Regions from separate parts of the Streptacidiphilus rugosus AM-16 genome, predicted to be linked through region 1. Evidence: riboswitches for the same ligand, from Rfam matches in the RefSeq annotation. Region 1 holds a riboswitch; each other region holds the start of a gene.
The links. Region 1 has a riboswitch for cyclic di-AMP ahead of BS83_RS48385 (transglycosylase family protein). Riboswitches for the same ligand answer to the same signal wherever they lie in the genome.
Positions count from the first base shown of each region.

Region 2: linked by a shared signal. The riboswitch ahead of BS83_RS39205 (LysM peptidoglycan-binding domain-containing protein) and the one ahead of BS83_RS48385 (transglycosylase family protein) in region 1 are both predicted to bind cyclic di-AMP.
Region 3: linked by a shared signal. The riboswitch ahead of BS83_RS18390 (C40 family peptidase) and the one ahead of BS83_RS48385 (transglycosylase family protein) in region 1 are both predicted to bind cyclic di-AMP.
Region 4: linked by a shared signal. The riboswitch ahead of BS83_RS27210 (C40 family peptidase) and the one ahead of BS83_RS48385 (transglycosylase family protein) in region 1 are both predicted to bind cyclic di-AMP.

Region 1 covers NZ_JQMJ01000004.1:3,591,386-3,594,713, reverse strand. The annotation lists gene BS83_RS25300 (D-alanyl-D-alanine carboxypeptidase family protein) at 1-1,193, shown strand, start outside; cyclic di-AMP (ydaO/yuaA leader) riboswitch at 1,499-1,659, shown strand; gene BS83_RS48385 (transglycosylase family protein) at 1,665-2,837, shown strand; gene BS83_RS25285 (GNAT family N-acetyltransferase) at 2,880-3,194, opposite strand.
Region 2 covers NZ_JQMJ01000004.1:6,701,718-6,705,045, reverse strand. The annotation lists gene BS83_RS39215 (GntR family transcriptional regulator) at 1-454, shown strand, start outside; gene BS83_RS39210 (HAD family hydrolase) at 498-1,202, shown strand; cyclic di-AMP (ydaO/yuaA leader) riboswitch at 1,372-1,528, shown strand; gene BS83_RS39205 (LysM peptidoglycan-binding domain-containing protein) at 1,532-2,212, shown strand; gene eno (phosphopyruvate hydratase) at 2,382-3,328, shown strand, end outside.
Region 3 covers NZ_JQMJ01000004.1:2,040,524-2,043,851, forward strand. The annotation lists gene purN (phosphoribosylglycinamide formyltransferase) at 1-161, opposite strand, end outside; gene BS83_RS18390 (C40 family peptidase) at 247-1,287, opposite strand; cyclic di-AMP (ydaO/yuaA leader) riboswitch at 1,298-1,456, opposite strand; gene BS83_RS18395 (C40 family peptidase) at 1,757-2,788, opposite strand; gene BS83_RS18400 (NYN domain-containing protein) at 2,971-3,328, opposite strand, start outside.
Region 4 covers NZ_JQMJ01000004.1:4,008,935-4,012,262, reverse strand. The annotation lists gene BS83_RS27220 (SDR family NAD(P)-dependent oxidoreductase) at 1-694, shown strand, start outside; gene BS83_RS27215 (methyltransferase family protein) at 728-1,339, opposite strand; cyclic di-AMP (ydaO/yuaA leader) riboswitch at 1,590-1,735, shown strand; gene BS83_RS27210 (C40 family peptidase) at 1,746-2,786, shown strand; gene BS83_RS27205 (glycosyltransferase family 2 protein) at 3,023-3,328, shown strand, end outside.

The DNA of each region.
Region 1 (3,328 bases):
TGCTGGTGCTCGTCGTGGTGCTCGGCGCGGTGCAGCTGTTCCGTCCGCTGCCGTCGCCCAAGCTCGCGATGACCGCCGCGACGAACTTCGCCTTCGACGGCGGGGCGCCGCAGCTCGACTGGCCGGTCAAGGGCCAGGCGGCGGTGGAGGTTCCCGGTCTCGGCGTGATGGGTCACAGCGGCAGTGACGACCCGGTGCCGCTGGCGAGTGTCACCAAGGTCATGACGGCCTACGTCATCCTGCACGACAAGCCGCTCAAGAAGGGCGAGCAGGGCCCGTCCCTCACCGTCGACCAGCAGGCGGTGAACGACTACGTCACCGGCACCGCCGGCCAGGAGTCGGTCATGAAGGTCTCCGTCGGCGAGCAGCTGACGGAGTACCAGGCGCTGCAGATGCTGCTGATCCCGTCCGCCAACAACATCGCCCGTCTGCTGGGCCGTTGGGACGCCGGCAGCCAGGAGGCGTTCGTCCAGAAGATGCAGGCCACCGCCGTCGGGCTCGGCATGACCAAGACCACCTACACCGACCCCAGCGGGCTGACCAGCACCACCAAGAGCACCGCCAACGACCAGCTGATGCTGGAGAAGGCGGCCATGGCCGACCCGGTGTTCAGGGAGATCGTCGGCACCGCGTCCTTCACGCCGCCGGAGAACGGCCTGATCCAGAACAACAACGGGCTGCTGCTGAGGAACGGCGTCATCGGCGTGAAGACCGGCAGCAGCAGCGCCGCGCTCGGCAACCTGATGTGGGCGGCGCGGCAGAAGGCAGGCGACACCACGGAGACCCTCTACGGCGTGGTGCTGAGCCAGCCGGCGATCGGCGGGGACGGCGGCGGCTGGCTGCCCCAGGTGCTGGCCAAGAGCAAGAAACTGATCATCAGCGCCGAGGCCGCGCTGCAGTCGCACGTGATCGCCAAGAAGGGCGACGTCGTCGGCTACGTGGACGACGGGCTGGGCGGCAGGACGCCCGTCGTGGCCACCCAGGACGTCTCGGTGGCCGGTTGGGGCGGGCTCTCCGTCCAGCTGTCGCTGAAGCCGCTCGCGGGCGCGACCATCCCGCACAGCGCGCCGGCCGGGACGACGGTGGGTGAGCTGGTGGTCGGCAGCGGGGCGGGCGCGCAGACGGTCCCCGTCACGCTGCAGTCGGACCTGGGCACGCCCGGCTTCGGCGAGAAGCTCACCCGGCTGACCTGATCGGTACCTGCTCGGCCCGGGTCGACTCGCGTGCGCGGGTCGGCCCGGGCCTTTGTGTTCCTGTGAGACTGACGACGGCGGCGGAAGCATAGTCAATCGGACATATCAGATGAATGACGCCATATCAGGACGGCAATTCGGGCATTCCGCCGACCCTTGTCTGTGAATCATGAAGCGCGTCCGTGATGGACGTCTCATTGGCGTCTTGGCGACTTGAGGTTTGAAGTCGGACCTGCCTACGGTCACCGTCATTCGCACTTAAGCGGAACTGACATCTCCGGAACGCCGAGTCCTGCCACCGGTCATGTCAGCAGTCACCCGACGCAAACGAACGGCAGGAGCGGGGGACCCAGGTAAGTCGCCGCGAGCCCAGCGCTCGCGGCTTGGGGTGAAGCCGTGACACCGCACGGCCGGGCAACTCCAGCCCGAACCCGACAGCTCACCTCGCAGGCGTGGGAGAGGACCTACTTCATGCTGTCCAACAGCACGGGTCGCCACCGCGCGCCCAAACTCGCCCGCCGCACCTCCCGTCGCCTGCTCGCCACCGTCGGTCTGACCGGCGCCGGCATGGCGCTCCCGCTGGTCACCGCGACCGGCGCCCACGCCGCCACCGTCTCCACCTGGGACGCCGTCGCCCAGTGCGAGAGCTCCGGCGACTGGTCGATCAACACCGGCAACGGCTACTACGGCGGTCTGCAGTTCGACCAGTCCACCTGGGACGCCTACGGCGGCCAGCAGTACGCCTCCCGCGCCGACCTGGCCAGCAAGGACCAGCAGATCGCCACCGCCGAGAAGGTCCTGGCCAGCCAGGGCCCGGGCGCCTGGCCCGTCTGCGGCCCGCAGGCCGGTCTGTCCCAGGGCGGCGGCTCGCCGCAGCTCAACACCTCCGGCTCCTCGTCCTCGACGAGCAACTCCACCCCCTCCAGCAGCTCGGACAACGCGTCGAGCAGCGACAGCGAGAGCGCGGACTCCGGCAGCTCCGCCCCCGCCGCGAGCACCACCACGGCGGCGCGCAGCTACACCGTGCAGAGCGGTGACTGGCTGTCCACCATCGCGCAGAAGGAGCACGTCTCCGGTGGCTGGCAGCGTCTGTACGAGCTGAACCGGTCCGTCCTGACCTCGGGCCCGGACCTGATCTACCCGGGTCAGCGCCTGGTCCTCGGCGGCGGTGCCGCGGCGTCCGCCCCGGCCACCTCGTCCGACAGCTCCTCCTCCGGCGGCTCGTCGAGCTCCGCCGCCACGGCGACCAACGCCTCGGCGACGACCTCCACCGCGAGCTCCTCCGGTGTGGCCGCGGCGATCGCCTTCGCCGAGTCTCACGTGGGCGACTCCTACGTCTGGGGCGGCAACGGCCCCAACGCGTGGGACTGCTCCGGTCTGGTCCAGGCCGCCTACGCGCAGGCCGGCGTCTCGCTCCCGCGCACCAGCGAGGAGATGGCCGCGTCCACCACCCGCATCTCCATCGACCAGGTGCAGCCGGGCGACCTGCTCTTCTGGTCGAACGACGGCTCCGCCGCCGGCACCTACCACGTCGCGATCTACGTGGGCAACGGCCGCTACGTCGAGGCCGCCAACCCGAGCGCGGGCGTGAAGTGGGAGACCATCAGCAACTACACCCCCGACTTCGCGGGTCGCGTCTCCTGATGCTCTCGACGGGCTGACTGAACGGGTTCTCTCCCCCGTTGTTCACGCACCCGGAGTACCGGACAACTTGTCCTGGTACTCCGGGTGTCGTGTCAGCCAGGCCTTGATGAACGGGCAGGTCACCCGCACCTCGATGCCGCGGCTGATCCCGTCCTCGACCGCGGCGCGTGCCAGCAGCCCCCCGATGCCCATGCCCTCGTAGGCCGGGCCGACGACGGTGTGCTGGTAGACCACGCGCACGTCGTCCCTGAGGTAGGAGGCGAAGCCGACGAGATCGCCCTCGATGCGCGCCTCGAAGCGCTGTGCCTCCGGCGCGTCGGCGACCATGACCTCGGCCTCGGTCTCTCTCGTGCTCATCCTCGCGCCTCCTCGCATGCCGCCCGCGTCTGTCTGACGAGTGTCCGTCACCCGGGCGCTTTTCGTGCGAACGGACACGCGTCCTGGAGCGGCCCGCTGGTGAGGGCTGCGTCTCAATTCGGTCAGCTGCGCCA
Region 2 (3,328 bases), 3.1 Mb from region 1:
GCCGCTGGAGCGGCTGCGCCGCATCTCGCACGACCAGGTGACCTCGCTGCGTTCGGCGGCCCTCTCGCTGCAGACCTACCAGCTGGTCGACTCGGAGCCGGTGATCGAGGTCCGCACCGTGCCCTTTCCGCCGATGTCGAAGTTGTACGTGCTGAACGACGACGAGGTGCTGGAGGGCTGGTACGAACTCATAGAGCGCCCGGTCCACGTCGGAGGCCACCTGGTGCGGCTGGAGGACCTGACCGGCCTGAGCACCCGGCTCTTCCCGCGCCGGCGCCAGGCTCTCGCCAACCACACGGACTCCGTCTACGTGGACACCGCCCGGGCCTTCTTCGCCTCCTGGTGGGCCAGGGCCGAGCCCTACGGCGTCTCCCTCTCCAGACCCCTGCCCGACGAACCGCAGCACGACCGGCCACCGCTCGACGGGCCGGCGCACGTGAACGAACCGGAGTGACGCGATCACGCACCCTCAGCCGCCGCACGAGGCCGTCGCCGCCGTGCTGCTCGACTTCGACGGGCCGGTGTGCAACCTCTTCGCCCGCCGCCCGGCGCCCGGGGTCGCCCGCGTGCTCCTCGACGAGCTGCGCGGGCAGGGCGTGGCATGGCTCCAGGAGACCGACGACCCGCACGGGTTGCTGGCCCGACTGCCCGCACTGCTCGACGCCGCCCGAACGCCGTCGGCCGAGGCCGCCCGGCTGATCGCGCTGACGGACCGGGCCCTGGCCCGCGAGGAGCTGCTGGCGGCGGTCTCGGCCGATCCGACGCCCGGTGCGCGCGAGGGTGTGCTGGCGCTGGCGAAGGCCGGCGTCCCCCTGGCCGTGGTCAGCAACAACGCACGTCCCGCGATCGAGGAGTACCTGCTCGGTGCGGGCCTGGTGGAGGCGCTGGCCAAGCATGTCGTCGGCCGCCCCGCCGACCTGGCGCGGATGAAGCCGGACCCCTCCGGTATCCAGGAGGCGCTGCACGCTCTGGGAGTGGCCGGCGAGGCCGTCTCCCGCTGCGTGTACGTCGGCGACGCGGTCGGCGACGCTTCGGCCGCGCGCGCGGCGGGAGTGCGCTTTCTGGGCTGGGCCGGCGGGTTGTCGCGGCGGAGTGAGCGGCTGCTGGGGGTGGGCGTTCCCCAGGCGTCCCTCTTTGACGAGTGGTCACACCTGACCCACCGGTTGCTCGTATCACGGCAGGGTAACGGAGCTCACATCTGACGTCCTGGCGCAGAGGAAGCCCAGTTCACGCGGCTGACGCCGGGTCGGCGGCCCTCCGGCTCCTCGTGTCGGAGGTTGAGTTCGTATGAAAACCTGCCTAGCCTCCGTGAAGTTCGCGTCAGCGGACACCGCCTCGCGGGACGCCGAGTCCTGTCCACCGTGGGGCGGCAACGTCGACTTGACGAACGGGCAGGAGTGGGGGACCCAGGTAGGTCGCCGTTCACGCGGGAGCGCGGACGGCTCGGGGTGAAGACGCATCAGCGTCCGGGCCAGCCTCTACGGCCCGAACCCGACAGCTCACCTCGCAGGCGTCGCAGAGGGAATCCTTCATGCTCCTCTCCGGCAACGGCCGCCATCGCCGAATCCGCGTCAACAAGGCCAAGGCCATCGTCGCGACCACCGGCGTGGCCGGCGCCGCGGTGGCCCTCCCCTTCATCGGGGCGGCCAGTGCGAGCGCCGCGTCCGTCTCCACCTGGGACAAGGTCGCCCAGTGCGAGAGCGGCGGCGACTGGTCCATCAACACGGGGAACGGCTACTACGGCGGGCTCCAGTTCTCCGCCAGCACCTGGCGGGCCTACGGCGGCGGCGCCTACGCCTCCACCGCGAACCACGCGAGCAAGGGTCAGCAGATCGCCGTCGCCGAGAAGGTGTTGGACAGTCAGGGGCCGGGCGCGTGGCCGGTCTGCGGCCCGCGGGCCGGTCTGAGCGCGGGCGGTGCGCCGGCCACCGTCGACACCTCCTCCAAGTCCGGCTCCGGCCACTCGCACAGCAAGCCCGCCGCGCCGAAGAAGTCCGCCCCCAAGCACGCCAAGCCGAGGCCCGGCGCGCCGGCGCACGGCGGCTCGTCCACGGCCGGCGTCTACACGGTCGAGGCGGGCGACACCCTCTCCGGCATCGCCGCGAGCCACCACGTCGCGGGCGGCTGGCACGCGCTGTACGAGCGGAACCGGTCCACCGTCGGGAGCGACCCGGATCTGATCTTCGTCGGCGAGCGGCTCGTCCTCGTGTAGCGGACGCGGCACGCACCTTCGCGAAAGGCCCCTACCGACCGGTAGGGGCTTTCCCGCGTTTGCGCCAGATGTCCGTCAGTCAAGACAGGGCAAAGGTCCTGAGTGGTCCCGGCCCCGACACGGGCTAGGCTCTGTGCGTAACAACCCGCATCCCCCTGAGGAGACAGTTGTGCCGTCCATCGACGTCGTCGTAGCCCGGGAGATCCTCGACTCGCGAGGCAACCCCACCGTCGAGGTCGAGGTCGGCCTCGACGACGGCAGCACCGGCCGCGCTGCCGTGCCGTCCGGCGCCTCCACCGGTGCCTTCGAAGCCCTTGAGCTGCGTGACGGTGACAAGTCCCGTTACGGCGGCAAGGGCGTGGAGAAGGCCGTCCTCGCCGTCATCGAGCAGATCGGCCCGGAGCTGGTCGGCTACGACGCCACCGAGCAGCGCCTGATCGACCAGGCCATGCTCGACCTGGACGCGACCGCCGACAAGTCCTCCCTGGGCGCCAACGCGATCCTGGGCGTCTCCCTCGCCGTGGCGCACGCCGCCTCCGAGGCCAGCGACCTGCCGCTCTTCCGCTACCTGGGCGGCCCCAACGCCCACGTGCTGCCGGTCCCGATGATGAACATCCTCAACGGTGGTTCGCACGCGGACTCCAACGTGGACATCCAGGAGTTCATGATCGCGCCGATCGGCGCGGAGTCGTTCTCCGAGGCGCTGCGCTGGGGCGTCGAGGTCTACCACCAGCTCAAGGGCGTGCTGAAGGCCCGCGGTCTCTCCACCGGTCTGGGCGACGAGGGCGGCTTCGCGCCGAACCTCGACTCCAACCGCGAGGCGCTGGACCTGATCGTCGAGGCGATCAAGGGCGCCGGCTACACCCCCGGCCGCGACATCGCGCTGGCCCTGGACTGCGCCGCGTCCGAGTTCTACAAGGACGGCGCGTACCAGTTCGAGGGCAAGGCCCGCACCGCCGCCGAGATGAGCGCCTACTACGGCGAGCTCGTCGCCGCGTACCCGCTGGTCTCCATCGAGGACCCGCTGTTCGAGGACGACTGGGAGGGCTGGAAGACCATCACCGCCGAGCTCGGCGACAAGGTCCAGCTCGTCGGCGACGACCTGTTCGTCACCAA
Region 3 (3,328 bases), 1.6 Mb from region 1:
GGGATCCCCTGTGCGCGGGCGTGGGCCAGCGCGCCCGAACCGCTGTTGTTGCTGATGACCAGGGTGACGCCGAAGGCGCTCGTGGGCCGTCGTCCGGCGGCGGTGAGGGCCCGCAGGTTGGTCCCGGTGTGCGAGGCGAGGACGGCGACGTCGAAGGACATACGACCGATCATGCCCCCGGACGCACGAGAAGGCCCCTGGTCGGCGGAGAGTCCGCCGGCCAGGGGCCTCAAGGGCTCGCGTGGCTCAGATGTGGCGCATCGCGTAGATCGAGCCGATGTAGCTCAGCTGCTCGTACTTGACGACGGTGCCGGTGTGCGGGGCGTGCAGCACCATGCCGTTGCCGGCGTAGATGCCGACGTGCGAGTTGCCGTTGAAGAAGATCAGGTCGCCCACCTGCAGGTCGGACACCGAGGCGACCGGGGTGCCGTAGTTGATCTGGTCGTAGGTGCTGCGACCGATCGAGTAGCCGGCCTGCGCGTAGGACCACTGCACCAGACCGGAGCAGTCGAACGAGGTCGGACCGGTCGCGCCCCAGACGTAGGGCATGCCCAGACGGGTCTGCGCGGCGGCGAAGGCGGCGGCCTCGATGCTGCTGCCGGGCTTGGCGCTGCCGAGGTTGGGACGGCTGGTGGAGCCGGTGTCACGGCTCGCGGCGCCGCTGCCCGTGCTCTTGGCGAGGGCGGCCTTCTGCGCGGCGGTCATCGAGTCGAGCAGCGCCTGCGTCTGCGCGATCTTCTTCTGGACCTCGGCCTTGTTGGCGGCCAGCTGCTGGTTGGTGGCCTGGATCTGCTGGAGCGTCTGCTCGGCCTGGGCCTTCTCCGCGTCCAGCTTGCCCTGCTCGGCCTGCAGCGACTTGATCTCGCTCGCCTGGTTGTCGGTGATCTGACCGAGCGAGGAGGCCTGGGCCAGGTACTCGTCGGGCGTCGACGAGAGCAGGAGCTGCACCGTCGAGTCGACGGCGCCGGAGGCGTACTGCTGGCTGGCGACCTCACCGAGGGCGTCGAGCCTGCTGTTGACCGTCGACTGGGAGCGAGCGATCTGGTCCTGCAGGGTGTTGACCGCGGCCTGCTGGGTCTTCAGCTTGGCCTGGGCGGCATCGAACTTCTGGATCGCCTGGTCCGACTCGGTGTTCAGCTGCTGGAGCTGGGCCTGGAGCTGGGCCGTCGTCGGCTTCGGCGCGGCCTGCGCGCTCTGGGCGGACACCGCGACGGCGGTGGCGGCGGCGGCGGTCAGCACGGAGATGCGCGCCCGACTGGGAGACTTGGGACGACGATGGGACGCCACGAAGGCGAGCTCCTTCTTCCTACGTCCGCCTACCGGGTGAGCTGACGGGTTCGGGCCAGGAAGGCAGCCCTACGACGCTTCACCGGACCGGGATCTCACCGGTCCGTCCAGGCGTCGATTCACCCCGGGGGGAAATGGTTCCCCGGCTCCGACTCGACGGCTTCCCCAGTACGGACTCCCCGCCCTCAGGCGGTCGGCCCTGCCGCGTCGTCGAACTCGACGGAAACCTCCGCTGCCGCCCGGATTGGGCGAACGACTGCGCGGCGGTTCGGGGACCGACCCTAGTAACCCAACCGTGATCGGTTCAAATCCTTGTCAGTAAAAACTCTCATCACTTTCGACGCCCCATCAGATCAGGGACGCTGCGTAGTCACATCATGACCAGATGCCGACGACATGGGGGTCAAATCGGTCATTCGCGCCCCACCAGTCACACGCGTGTGAGCTGACTCACAGAGGCGTCGTCGCGTCAGATCCGACGGATCGCCACAATGCCGCCGAAGTAGGACATCGGCTGGACCGACACGTCGTAGCCGTACTCCGGGGCGTTCAGCAGCATGTTGTTGCCGGCGTAGAGGCCGACGTGGTTGCCGTGCTCCATCACGATGATGTCGCCGGGCTTGGCGTCGGCCAGGCTCGGCACCGCGGTGCCGACCGACTCGTCCGCCTGGGAGGAGTGCGGCAGCGAGACGCCCGCCTGGGCGTAGGCCCACATCACCAGGCCCGAGCAGTCGAAGCCGGCCGGGGTGGAACCGCCCCAGAGGTAGGGCGACTTGCCGATGCGGCTCATGGCCGCCTCCATCGCCGTGTGCGCGGCCGCGGAGATGCCGGTCAGGTCGATGGTGCCGTTGTAGCTGCCGCCGGAGGGCGTCGAACCGTAGCCGCCACCCACGGTGGCGCGCTGGGACGGGGTGAGCGCGTCGAGGACCGACTGCGCGTGCTTGAGCTTGGCGAGCGCCGCGGACTTCTGCGAGCTCATCTGCTGCAGCAGCGTCTGCTCCTGCGCCAGCTCCGCCGCCGCCTGCGCCTTCTCCCGATTGAGGGTGGCCTCCTGGGCGACCAGCTGCTCCAGTGCCCCGGTCTGGTTGGCGGTGAGCTCGCTCTGCGAGGCGGCCTTCTGCAGGAAGGTCGACGGGTCGCTGGAGAGCATCAGCTGGAGCGTCGGGTCCACCTCGCCGGTGGAGTACTGCGCGTTGGCGATCTGCCCGAGGTTGGCCAGCTCGCCGTTCATCTGCGCCTGCTGCCGGGCTATCTCGTCCTGCAGGATCGCCACCCGCGCCTGCAGGGCCTGCTGCTGGCTGTGCGCGGTGTTGTACTGCTCGGTGATGTCCGAGGCCGCCTTGCGGTCGGCGTCGACCTGGGTCTTGGCATCCTTGGTCGAGATCGTCGGGGCCGCCTGCGCGGCCGTCTGCGCCGATATGGCCACGACGGTCGCCGCTGCCGCGGTCAGCACGGAGACACGGGCACGGCTGACCTGGCGAGGACGGCGGTGAGAAGCCACGACGAATGCAATCCCTTCACACACGGAAACGCCCGCATGCACGAAGAGAGAACACGAGTACGGACGTTGAGTGGAGAGAATAGTGAGGTTCGGGCCTCGTTGTCTCCCCCGGTACCCCGCTCTCTTAACAAAGCCTCAAGATCGCGGCCCGGCACCGGGCTCGAACCCTACACGCACCGGACTCAGGTGCGGACCAGGCGGCGGAGAAGCATCGTGGACGGAACGGGCCTTGCGCCCGATTTGCGTACTCCGTCCGCGACTTCGCGGTCCGTGGAGACCACCACGACGGGCCGGCCCTCGGGCTCGGCTCGGACCAGGCGACGGATCAGCTCGTCCGCCGTCTCCCCGGTCCGGCTGAACAGCACCCTGACCCCGCGCGGCGGCGGCGCCATCGGGATCGGGCCGTCCAGGTCCTGGCCGTCGAAGACGCAGGTCACCTCGGCGCCGGTCTGCACCGCCACCAGGCCGAGCCCGCGCAGCAGTTGCTGACGCTGGCGGTCCAGCGGCATGTCCGGCCAGCCGGTCTTGGTCACGTTGTAG
Region 4 (3,328 bases), 420 kb from region 1:
CGGCGCGGAGGCCGCGGCCGTCCTGTGCGCGGCCGGCGCGCGCGTCGTCGGCGTCGCCCGCGACAAGGCGGAGCTGGACGAACGGCGCGAACGCCTCGGTGCGGGCTTCGTGCCCGTCGCCGCGGACGCGACGGATCCCGACGTCGCCGAGCGGCTGCTCGCGCAGTACCGGCCGCGGGTGCTCGTGCTGAACGCGGGCGCGGTTCCACTGGGGCGCCCGCTGCAGGAGTACGACTGGGAGAGCTTCAGTCGGCACTGGGAGGCTGACGTCCGGCACGCCTTCCACTGGACCCGGCAGGCGCTGACGCTCCCACTGGACCCGGGCAGCGTCGTGGTGGCCGTCTCCAGCGGCGCGGCGCTGAAGGGCTCGCCGGTCAGCGGGGGCTACGCGGGCGCCAAGGCGGCGGTCCGTTTCCTCACCGGGTACGCGGCCGAGGAGTCCGCCCGCAGCGGCCTGGGGATCGACTTCCGCAGCATCCTGCCGCCGATGACCCCCGGCAGCGGCGTCGGGAACGCCGGTGTGCGGGCCTACGCCGAGCGCTCGGGTGTGGCGGAGGAGGAGTTCCTGCGCCGGATGGGCCCGGTGCTCACCCCGGCCGACATCGGCGCGGCGATCGCCGCTCTGGCCACCGACCCCGCCCTGTCGCCCGGTGCGTACCAGCCGACGGCCGAGGGGCTGAAGCGGCTGGACTGAGGCCGCCGGGCGGACGAACCGGTCGGCGGCCCGTCAGTTCCGGTGTGGCAGGCGGGGTGCCAGGGCCGGGACCCGGCGGCGGTAGGCGGCGTACTGCTCGCCGAACTCCGCCGCCATCAGCCGGTCCTCGACGCGCACCCGGTGCAGCAGCCAAGGCACGCACGCGGCGGCGATCAGCAGCCAGAGACCGAGGCCCTCCGCGAGCGTGCCGCCGAGCACGAGGCCGAGGAACCCGGTGTAGATGGGGTGGCGGACGTGGGCGTAGGGCCCGCCGGTGCGCAGTTCGTGTCCCTGCCGCACCAGCGGGACGCTCGCCCACATCGTGCCGAGCACCCACCGCGCCCACAGCAGCAGCGCGGTCGACGCCACGACCACGACGACGCCGAGGACGGCGAGCGCCGGCTGCCAGTACTGCAGATGCCGCCAGAGCCGGCCCCGACCGCCGCCGCCCAGGGCGACGAGGACCGCGACGCCCGCGACCAGGCCCAGCCGCGCGGGCAGCGAGCTCCGCGCCCGCGCGGACCAGCCCCGCAGGCCCGCCGGACTCTGTGCTCCGAAGTACAGCGCGCCCGCCACCCAGCACACCGCGACCAGTCCGACGCAGCCTGACACCGCGTCACGGACCACCGTCTCCATCGCGCCCATGTCCCCAGGGTGGCGGGCCGCCACGCCGGGGGACCACCACCTCAGGGTGGAGGTGGCGGGTGGAAAGAGGAGGTCACCGCGTCCTTTTGCGCCACTTCGGACGGAAAGCAGACAGGATCTGACGCATCAGATATTGCTATGGTCACGATCGGGCAACTAGGGTCGGGCTCGAACCGTTGCGACGTCGATCGTCCGACCCTGGGCGACCGCGGCGGTACCGCCGAGTCTGACGAGGCAGCAGGGCCGGGCAACGGTCAGGCCGCCGACTCGGAGCCGGGGACCCACGTTCCTCGGGGTGAATCGGCATCAGGCGGCCGCAGGGCTGTGAGATGTCGTAGGGCGAACTTCCGGCCCGAACCCGTCAGCTCACCCGGTAGGCGGACGTAGGAAGAAGGAGTCCGCCCGCGTGGCGTCCCACCGCCGTCCCACCACCCCGAGTCGCACCCGCGCCCGGGTGTCGCTGATCACCGCCGTCGCCGCGACCGGCGTCGCACTCACCGCCCAGTCCTCGAGCGCCGCGCCCACGCCGACGACCGGCCAGCTCAAGGCGCAGCTCGACCAGCTGAACAACGAGTCCGACCACGCCGTCCAGGTCTACGACCAGGTGGAGGAGCAGGTCCAGGGCCAGCAGCAGAAGGCCGCGCTGCTCCAGGACGAGATAGCCCGCCGCCAGGCGAAGGTCAATCTGCTCATGGACGACGTGAGCCGGATCGCGCAGTCCCAGTACGCGGAGGGCGCCGTCGACCCGACGGTGCAGCTGATGCTGAGCAGCGACCCGAGTGAGTTCCTGGACAAGGCGTCCGCGATGAACCAGGTGACCAGCAGTCAGGTCGGCGAGCTCGACGCGCTGCGGTCCGAGGAGCGGACCCTCACCAAGGAGAAGTCCCAGGCGGAGGCCGCCTTGCAGGCGCTGGACGCCAGTGTCCGCCAGGCCGCCGCGGCGAAGGCCGCGGCCGACGCGAAGGTCAAGGAGACCCAGAAGCTGCTCAACTCGCTGACCGCGAAGCAGCTCTCCGCGGTGACCGGCGGCGGCAACGGGATCGTCGGCGGTCACGGCTACGGCTCGACGGCGAACCTGGGCAACTCGCAGCCGGGCGACTCGATCGAGGCCGCCGCGTTCAAGGCCGCGCAGACCCGCATAGGCGATCCCTACCTGCGAGGCGGCACGGGGCCGAGCCAGTTCGACTGCTCGGGCCTGATGCAGTGGGCCTACGCGCAGGCCGGTTACCACCTCGGCCGCACCACCTACGACCAGATCAACTACGGCACGGCGGTGAACTCCACCGCCGATCTCCAGGTGGGCGACCTGGTCTTCTTCAACGGCGCCGAGCACGTCGGGATGTACGCGGGCAACGGCATCATCCTCCACGCCCCGCACACCGGCGCCTACGTCCGCTACGAGCCCATGGCCCAGATCGGTTCGATCTACGCGATGCGGCACATCTGAGCGCTCGACGCGACAGCTGAGGCCCCTGGCCGGCGGACCGACCGCCGGCGAGGGGCCTTTCTGCGCCTCCGCCGCCGGCCCCGAGGGCGGTCGGAAATCATCACACTGATGGCCGGTAACGCCGGAGCCGGCGAGCCGTCCACATGATGCTATGAATTTCCTGACAGTTCTCCGGGGTGCCCTGGGAGGCGCCCCGGAACATGAACTCCGTTTACGGACGAAGGAACTCGGCGAACATGCTGACGCTTTCCGTGATCGTGCCTGCGCACAATGAGGAGTCAGGTCTGCCGGCCACACTGGAGGCGCTGCTGCGGCAGACCGTTCCGGCCGAGCGCATCATTGTCGTGGACGACGGATCGATTGACCGGACCGGGGAGGTCGCCGCGTCCTACGGTGTGACGGTGGTGCGGCCGCCCCACAATCTCGGCAGCAAGGCGAGGGCGCAGAACTTCGCGCTTCCCTACTGCGACACCGATCTCGTGCTCGCCGTGGACGCCGACACCGTCCTGGCCGACGACTACATCGAGCTGATCAAGCCCGCC